One region of the Pseudokineococcus lusitanus genome, then DNA from elsewhere that is predicted to be linked to it. Evidence: predicted binding sites of a transcription regulator. Region 1 holds the regulator's gene; the other holds the start of a gene.

Region 1 (4,408 bases):
CCCGCGTTGACGAGGCCCACGAGCGTGAGGAACAGGCCGATGCCGACGCTGATGGCGGTCTTGAGCGGTCCTGGCACGGCGCGCAGCACGGCCTTGCGGAAGCCGGTGAGGACGAGCACGAGGATGACGAGGCCCTCGAGGACGACGAGCCCCATGGCCGCGGGCCACGTCATGCCCGGCAGCCCGACGATGCCGTAGGCCACGAAGGCGTTGAGCCCGAGACCGGCAGCCAGGCCGAGCGGGAAGCGGCCGACGACACCCATGGTGATCGTCAGGACGCCCGCGACGAGGGCCGTCACCGCGGCCACCGCGGGCAGGTTCGGCGCGTCGCCGCCGCCGAGGTAGGCGCCGGTCGAGTCGGGCACCGTCCCGATGATGAGCGGGTTGAGGACGACGATGTAGGCCATCGCCACGAAGGTGACGAGCCCGCCGCGCACCTCCCGGGCGGTGGTGGAGCCACGGGCCGTGATGGAGAAGTACCGGTCGAGCGCGCCCACGGGGGCCTCGCCGTCGCGGCGGACGTCGTCCGCGGGCTTCCGGGTGCTGCTCATGCGTCCTCCGCGGGACGGGCCGCGGCCGCGGCGTCGCCGCGGCCGGCGACGGTGCTGGCGCTGGGCGCGGACACCTTGCCAGAGGCACCGGCCGCCCGGGTGCACCCGCCCGCGGTCCGGGACGCGGCGCCTCAGACGGCGGGGACGACGAGCGTCTGCCCGACCTGGAGCGCGGACGTGCTGAGGCCGTTGAGCTGCTCGAGGTGGAGGACGACGTCGCGGACGTCCTCGCCCGGCGCGGCCACGCCCTCGGCCACCGACCAGAGGGTTTCCCCCGGCAGCACGACGTGCTCGGCGGCCGGCGTGGCCGGCACGGCCGCTGCGACGGCGGGTGCGGCCGGGGCCGCGGGCGTCGACGGGCTCCCGGCGGCGAGCACGGCGGTCGGCGCGCCGAGGAGCGCGACGGCCACCGCCGTCGTGACGGCGAGCCGGCCGCGCCGCGTCACGTGCACGGGGCCGACCGCCGGGGCGGCGGCCCGACGACGGGCGGGGGTGCGCCGCGGGGGCGCGGCGACGGGCGGCGGCACGAGGGCCAGGTGCCGGCGCCGCGCCGGGCGGGCGGCGGGGACGAAGGACGGCTGCAGGGCCAGTGCGGACATGAGGACCTCCGGGTGGACCGCGCGGCCTCGCGGCCGGCGGACGTGCGGGTCGAGGGGGTCGCGCCCCGGCGCCTGCCCGGCGTCGAACGCGTATTCGATCGAACGTCTGTGCGATGTGTACCAGCGGGCGGGGCGGGCGTCCAGCGGCGCCCGCACCGACGCCCCGTCCGGACCGGGCGGGGCCGGGCCGACCGGGCCCCCGGTGCACGTCCCGTAGTCGACCAGCGACCACCGACAACGGGTCCCGCCGCAGGTCAGCGGTCCACCGGCGGCGCCGGACACCCCCCGCGGCGCCCCTGACGACACGCCGCGACACGCTCGAACAGGTGTTTGATCTCGACCTCCCGCGTCCCTACGCTCGCGGCACGGCCGGCGTCGGGGACGCCGGCGCACGACGACCGCAGGAGGCTCCGTGGCACGGCGCAGGGACGACGAGGGCACGTCGGCGGGCACGGACGGCACGTCCGAGGGCACCGTGGTGGAGATGCCGGACACGCCGGCGGCGGCCGGCACCGGGCTCACCGAGCGGCAGCGCCGGGTGCTCGAGTGCATCAGCGAGGCGGTCGAGCGGCGCGGCTACCCGCCGAGCATGCGCGAGATCGGCGAGGCCGTCGGGCTCACGAGCCCGTCGAGCGTGGCGCACCAGCTGAGCACGCTGGAGCGCAAGGGCTTCCTGCGCCGCGACCCGCGGCGCCCCCGCGCCATCGAGGTCGTCGTCCCGGACGAGCAGCCCGCGGGCGGCGCGTCGGTGCACCGGCTGCGGCCCGCGCGCCCCGAGGCCCCGGCCGACGTCCCGGCCGACGACACCGGCGCCGGCGACGAGCGCCCCGCCGCCGCCTACGTGCCCGTGGTCGGGCGCATCGCGGCCGGCGGCCCGATCCTCGCCGAGCAGGCCGTCGAGGACGTCTTCCCGCTCCCCCGCCAGCTCGTCGGCGGCGGGCAGCTCTTCCTGCTCAAGGTGGTCGGCGACTCCATGGTCGAGGCGGCCATCTGCGACGGGGACTGGGTCGTCGTCCGGCAGCAGCCCGTCGCCGAGAACGGCGAGGTGGTGGCCGCCATGATCGACGGCGAGGCCACGGTCAAGGTCTTCCAGCGCCGTGACGGCCACGTCCGGCTGCTCCCGCGCAACGCCGCCTACAGCCCCATCGACGGCGACGAGGCCACCGTGCTGGGACGCGTCGTCGCCGTCCTGCGGAGCGTCTGAGCCGTGCCGCGGCGCCGGTGCCCCTCCCTCAGCGGGGCCCGAGCGCCGCGGCCGCCACGCGCAGGTCGGCCACGAGCCCGTCCCGTGCCGCGTCCCGCTGCTCCGGCGGCGTCCGCAGCACGGCCGAGGGGTGCAGCGTCGCCACGAAGCGCTTGGTGCCCCTGGAGGTCTCCCGCTCGATGACGTGGCCGCGCTCCTTGGTCACCCGGAACGACGGGCCGAGGAGCGCCCGGCCGGCGGTCGCGCCGAGGACGACGACGACCTCCGGGTCCACCGCCGCCAGCTCCGCGGCCAGCCAGGGGCGGCACGCCGTGACGTGCGCCGCCTCCGGCGTCGCGTGGATGCGCCGGTTGCCGGGCGCCTGCTGCGTGAAGCGGAAGTGCTTGACGGCGTTCGTCACGTAGACGTCCTCCCGGGCGATGCCCGCCTCCTCGACGGCGGCCTGCAGGAGGCGGCCCGCCGGGCCGACGAAGGGCACGCCGCGGCGGTCCTCCTGGTCCCCCGGCTGCTCGCCGACGAGCGCCAGCCGCCCGCCCGTCGCCCCGGCCGAGAAGACGACCTGCGTCGCCGGCTCCCAGAGCTCGCAGCCGCGGCACCCGGTCGCGGCCTCGCGGAGCGTCGCGACGTCGCGGTGCCCCGGCTCCGGCAGCCACTGCTCCGCGCCCGGCCGCTCCGGCTTCTCCGCTCCACCCGCCATGCCCGGCACGCTAGGTCGCCCCCCGGCGCACCGCGCGTCGTCGCGCGCGAGGACGCCGCCGCACCGCGAACGGGCGCCTGTTCGCGTCCGGGGACGCCGCCTCAGCACGAACAGGCGCCTCTTCGCGCCCCGGGACGCCACCTCACCACGAACAGGCGCCCGTTCGCGTCCGGGGACGCCGCTCCACCACGAGCAGGCGGAAGCGGTCAGCGCAGGGCGCCCAGCACCCGCTCGACGTCGGAGTCGTCGTTCCACAGGTGGAAGGCGAGGCGGACGGCGCCCGCCCGGGCCACGGCCGTGACCCCCGCGGCGGCGAGGCGCTCGAGGGCGTGGCCGTCGGCGTCCGGGACGGCGACGACGGCGCGCCCCGCGGGCGGCAGGTCGAGCCCGGCGAGGACGGCGTCGGCCAGGCGGGCGTCGTGGTCGCGGACCTCGGCGACGTCGAGCCCGTCGTACAGCTCGAGCGCCGGGACGGCCCCCGCCCACGGCAGCCACGCGGGCGAGACGTCGAAGCGCCGCGCGTCCTGCGCGAGCGCCATGCCGGGCCCGTACACCGAGCCCCAGACGTCCTCGCCGGCGTACCAGCCGGCCGCCACCGGCAGCAGACGCTCCTGCCACGACGGCGCGACGGTCGTGAAGCAGACGCCGCGCGGCGCGCCGAGCCACTTGTAGGCGGCGGTCACGGTGAGGTCGTGGAGCCCGGCGTCGACGGGCCACCAGCCCGCGGCCTGCGTGAGGTCGCACAGCGTCGCCGCGCCGACCCTGGCCGCCGCGGCGCGGACCGCGTCGTCGTCGGCCACGGCGCCGTCGGAGGACTGCACGAGGCTGTAGGCGACGAGGTCGCAGCCCTCGGCGACGGCGTCGGCCAGGCCCGCCAGCGGCACCTGCCGCACGACGAGCCCGCGCCGCTCGGCGTGGACGAGGAAGGGGAAGACGACGGAGGTGAAGTCGCCCTCGGGGACGACGACCCGGGCGCCGTCGGGCAGCGAGGCCGCGACGGCGCCCACGGCCACCGACGCCTGCGAGCCCACGGCCACGCGGTCCGCGGGGACGCCGACGAGCCGGGCGAAGAGCTCCCGTGCCCGGCCGACGACGGCGTCGTAGCCCGGCGCCGTGGCCCGGCCGGCCGCCCACTCGTCGAGGGCCGCCACCATCGCCGTGCGGACGGCTCGGCTCGGCAGGCCCAGCGTCGCCGCGTTGCAGTAGCCGGGGACGTGCTCGAAGGCGGCGCGGGCGCGGGCGAGGTCCATGCCCCGATGCTCCCCCACGTCGCGGTCTCCCCCGTCCACGCCGGGAGGGGCGACCGCCGCCGGGCCGCGGGAGGCCTCGCCGCCTACGCCGTCTCGTCCTCCGCCGT
Region 2 (4,408 bases), on a different contig from region 1:
GGGCCAGGCCATGTCGACGGTCGGGTACGAGCAGTCGAGGGGATCGCCGAGGTCGCCCCAGCCGGTGGGCAGGGGCGTGCCGTCGTCGTCGCGGCTGGTGATGGGTCGGGGGAGGAAGGGTGGTGCGGGGTCGTCGTGGACGAGGCCGAGGGGTGAGGTCCAGCGGGTGCCGAGGCCGTGCGGGTCGTCGGGGTCGTCGGTGATGGCCTCGACCTGCCAGCCGTAGTGGGTGCGGCACTGGTGGTGCTTGCGGCAGCGGGGGCGGAGGTTGCACTCGCAGGTCGGGCCACCGGCGCCGTGGGGTACCTGGTGGTCGAGGTCGCAGCGGACCGAGGGCTGGGTGCAGCCGGGGTGGGTGCACTCGGGCAGCGCGGTCCGGACGTAGCGGGACTGCTCGGCGGTGGGGACGTAGTCGGTGGGCAGGCCAGCGAGAGGGCAGGTCGACGAGGACGGCGTCGCTGCGTCGGACGCATCAGCTCCTGTCCGGGCCCAGGGAGGCGTGGTGGTGCCGGGCGTGGTGGTGCCGGGCGTGGTGGTGCCGGGCGTGGTGGTGCCGGGCGTGACCTTGTCGGTAAGGCCGGGGGGTGCCGGCTCCGTGGTCGTCGTCGGCGGGGGCACGGCTGTCGCTGTGGTCCGCTGGTCGCCCGGTGGGTCGGGCACCGCGTCGAGGCCGGCGTCCGGTGCAGGGGAGGGCGGAGGAGCCGTGGTGGGCGTCACCACCGCCGGGACGGTCGTCGCGCCGGTGGTGAGCCCAGGCGTCGTCGTGCGGGTCCCGGCGGCTGGGAGGTGGTGGAGGTGTCCGTCGACGCCAAGCACTTTCCCGGTGAAGAAGTCGGTGAGGACCCGGCGGAAGGGGTGGCCGGCGGCGAGGAGCTCGCGGGCGATGTCGGCCGGGACCGCGCCGTGGCCGGCGAGCCACGCGGTCTCGTCGTCGAGGCCGAGCAGCGTCGGGAGCGAGACGTTGAGGGACGGGCCGTGGCACTGCCCGGTGTGGGCACGGCCGTCCTTCCGTGGGCCGGCACCGGTGTCGGTGACCAGGCCGACGAGGGCGTCGAAGCGGCGGGCGTCGACGCCGCGGCGGTCGGGCAGCCCGGTGGTGTCGGTGGTGACGGGGTCCAGTCCGGCGGCGACCGCGGCGTGCGGGTCCGCGCTCGCGTTGGGGCCGGTGCGGGTGCGCGCCCACGTGTCGAGGCGGTGGAACAGGGCGGTGATGTCGGCGACGGGTCCGGTGGCGACGAGCTCGGCCGCCCCGTCACCCAGCGGCTGGACCAGGACCCGGCGGCGGCAGGTCTCGTACCGGGCCCGGCGGTTGGTCGCGTCGACCTCGAGCCGGGCGACCAACGCCCGGACCTTCCGCTTCACGCCGGGCGGGTCCAGGCGGGGCAGGTCCTCGGCGACCTCGGCGTCGACCCAGCGGGCCTGCTCCGGCGTCAGACCGGCAGTGCCGGTGACGACCGCGTGCGCCCGGGCGGGGCAGATGCCTCCGCTGCGCAGCGCGGCCCGGGTCTGCGGCAGCACGGTCGTCAGCGCGAGCGCGTCCTGCACCAGTCGCCGCGCCCCCGCGACCCCGACCCGCAGGGCGAGGGCGATCTCGGTGACCACGGCCTCGGCCGGGTCCCCGCCGAGCCGGCCGAAACGGGCGGTCTCGACCGGGTCCCCGTCGACCGGGACGCCCAGGGCGGCGGCGACCTCGTCGACGAGGTCGGCCACCAGCCCCAGAAGCGCGGCGTGCTGGGCCGACGCGGCCGCGTGGGCGTCGCGGAGCCGGTCCAGGACCTCCCGACCCGCGCGGCGGGAGACCGGCAGGTCGCCGACCGGGACGTCGAGCGGACCGACGGGGCCGGCGGGTGCGGGGACGACGGCGTCGTCGCGCGCCTCGTCGTCGGGCTGCTGCCGCGCCATCGCCACCCCTCCCTCACCGTCGAACGTGTGTTCGAAGTCTAGTGGAGGGGCCCGACATCCGCTCCCGCTGTCCACACCTCCGCGGGTCGCTGCCGGGACCCCGTCGAGTCACCACGGACCGGTCGTCGCGCCGACGGCTGTCCTCCGCGCGGGTGAGGGCTGGTGGTCCCCGGGGCGCGCGCCGGCGGCGGGGGCGCGCCGGCCGAGCAGGTCCTCGCCGGGCCGGACGCGAGCTCCTCACCGCGGCGCGGTGGGCCTGCCGCCGGACCCGGGGGCGGAGCGACGCGGCCGGGCCGCCGAAGCCGGCCGGGCAGCCCGCCCGTCCGCCCGGCCGGTCGGTCGGCGCAGGGGCCCGGCTCAGGCCGGCCGCGCCGCCAGCAGCAGCAGCGACGTCGGCCCGACGACGAGACCGCCGCCGTCGTGGACCGTGGTGGGCGCCACGTGCTCGGGGCGCTCGGCCTCGCTGTCCCACAGCAGGTCCCACGTGGCGGCCCAGGGGCGCCCGGGGAGGGCGACCGCCTGCTCGACCGACCCGGCGTGCAGCACGAGCAGCAGCGAGGACCCGCCCGTCGGGGCGCCGTGGAGGAGCATCTGCAGGGTGCGGCGGTGCCCGTCGTGCCAGTCGTCCTCCGTCATGCGGCGGCCGTCGGGCGCGAACCAGGCGAGGTCGGTGGTGCCGTCGTCGTGGACGGGGGCGCCCGCGGCGAAGGTGCTGCGGCGCAGGGCGGGGTGCTCGCGCCGGAGCGCGAGGAGGTGGCGCGTCGTCGCCACGAGGTCGGCGCGGGGGCCGCCGGCGCGCAGGGCCTCCCAGTCGACCCACACCGAGGCGTCGTCGAGGGAGTAGGCGTTGTTGTTGCCCCCCTGGGTGCGCAGCATCTCGTCGCCGGCGAGCAGCATCGGGACGCCGGCCGACAGCAGCAGGGTGCCGAGGAGGTTGCGCACCGAGCGCCGTCGGGCCGCGAGCACGGCTTCGTCGTCGGTCGGCCCCTCGACGCCGTGCGCGTCGGACCGGTTGTCGCCGTGGCCGTCCCGGTTGTCCTCGCCGTTGGCCTCGTTGTGCTTGTGCTCGTAGGCGGTGGCGTCGGCGAGCGTGAAGCCGTCGTGCGCGGCGAGGAAGTTGACCGACGCCAGCGGCCCGCGCCGCGAGGAGTCGGTCGCGGCGCCGTGGGCGAAGAGGTCCGCGGACCCCGCGAGCCGGGTGGCCAGGTGGCGCACGCCGCCACCGGGCTCGCCGCGGCGGCCGCGCGCGGCGTCGGCCAGCCAGAAGGTGCGGACGTCGTCGCGGAAGCGGTCGTTCCACTCGGCGAAGGGCGGCGGGAACTGCCCCGTGCGCCACCCGAAGGGCCCGACGTCCCAGGGCTCGGCGACGAGCTTGAGGTCGGCCAGCACCGGGTCCGCGCGGGCCGCGACGAGGAAGGGGTGCTCGGCGTCGAAGCCGAGGTCGCGCCCGCGGGCGAGGGCGGGCGCGAGGTCGAGGCGGAATCCGTCGACGCCGTACGTCGTCGCCCAGTGCCGCATCGAGTCGAGGGCGAGGGCCACCACGCGCGCCGACGAGGCGTCGAGGGTGCCGCCGCAGCCCGAGACGTCGACGTCGAGGCCGGCGGCGTCGAGGCGGTAGTACGCGGCGGCCCCGAGCCCGCGGAAGGACAGGCTGGGGCCCTCGACCCCGCCCTCGGCCGTGTGGTTGTAGACGACGTCGAGCAGCACCTCGAGGCCCGCGGCGTGCAGCGCGTCGACGGCGCCCGCCAGCTCGGCCTCGACGGCCGCCGCCCCGCCCGCGCGGGCCGCGGCGCTCGCGTAGCGCGGCGCGGGCGCGAGGTAGCCGAGCGTGCTGTAGCCCCAGGCGTTGCGGCGCCCCCGGCGCACGAGCGACATCTCGTCGGCGACGGCGTGGACGGGCAGCAGCTCGAGCGCCGTCACGCCGAGGTCGACGAGGTGCCCGACGACGGCGGGGTGCCCCAGCGCCGCGTAGGTGCCGCGCAGCTCCGGCGGCACGTCGGGGTGGGCGGCGGTGAGCCCGCGCACGTGCGCCTCGTAGACGACCGTGCGGTCCCACGGCGTCCGCGGCCGGGCGTCCTGGTCCGCCGTGCGCCCGGGGAGGACCACGCCGACCGCGGCCGCGGCGGCCGAGTCGAGGTCGCTGCGCCGACGGGCCCCGCCCTCGGACGCGGGGCCGTCGACGGGCGCCCAGCGGTCGTCCACCTCGTGCGCGAAGAGCGTCGCGTCGGGCCGCACCTCCCGTGCCAGGCCCCGGGCGTAGGGGTCGAGCAGGAGCTTGGCGGGATTGTGCCGGTGGCCGCGGGCCGGGTCCCACGGCCCGTCGACGCGGAGGCCGTACCGCTGCCCGGCCGTGACGCCGGGCAGGTGCCCGTGGTGGACGCCGTGGGTGCGGTGGGGGAGCCGGACGCGGCGCTCCTCGAGGGGGCCGTCCGCGGGCCCGTCGAGCAGGACGACGTCGACCGCCTCGGCGTGCGGCGCGTACACCGCCGCGCCCGCGCCTCCGGGG

What was found. The regulator LexA, encoded in region 1, represses DNA repair genes until DNA is damaged. The targets are predictions, from matches to a motif close to TCGAACANNTGTTCGA.
Region 2: EDC03_RS07165 (HNH endonuclease signature motif containing protein) is a predicted target of LexA. The motif match lies at 1,922-1,937, and genes of this name have one in related genera.

The regions. Positions count from the first base shown of each region.
Region 1 covers NZ_RJKN01000001.1:303,733-308,140, forward strand. The annotation lists gene EDC03_RS01350 (NCS2 family permease) at 1-551, opposite strand, end outside; gene EDC03_RS01355 (LysM peptidoglycan-binding domain-containing protein) at 683-1,150, opposite strand; gene lexA (transcriptional repressor LexA) at 1,635-2,354, shown strand; gene EDC03_RS01365 (UdgX family uracil-DNA binding protein) at 2,383-3,051, opposite strand; gene EDC03_RS01370 (aminotransferase class V-fold PLP-dependent enzyme) at 3,258-4,301, opposite strand; gene EDC03_RS01375 (ATP-dependent DNA helicase) at 4,385-4,408, opposite strand, start outside.
Region 2 covers NZ_RJKN01000003.1:265,027-269,434, reverse strand. The annotation lists gene EDC03_RS07165 (HNH endonuclease signature motif containing protein) at 1-1,902, opposite strand, end outside; gene glgX (glycogen debranching protein GlgX) at 2,260-4,408, opposite strand, start outside.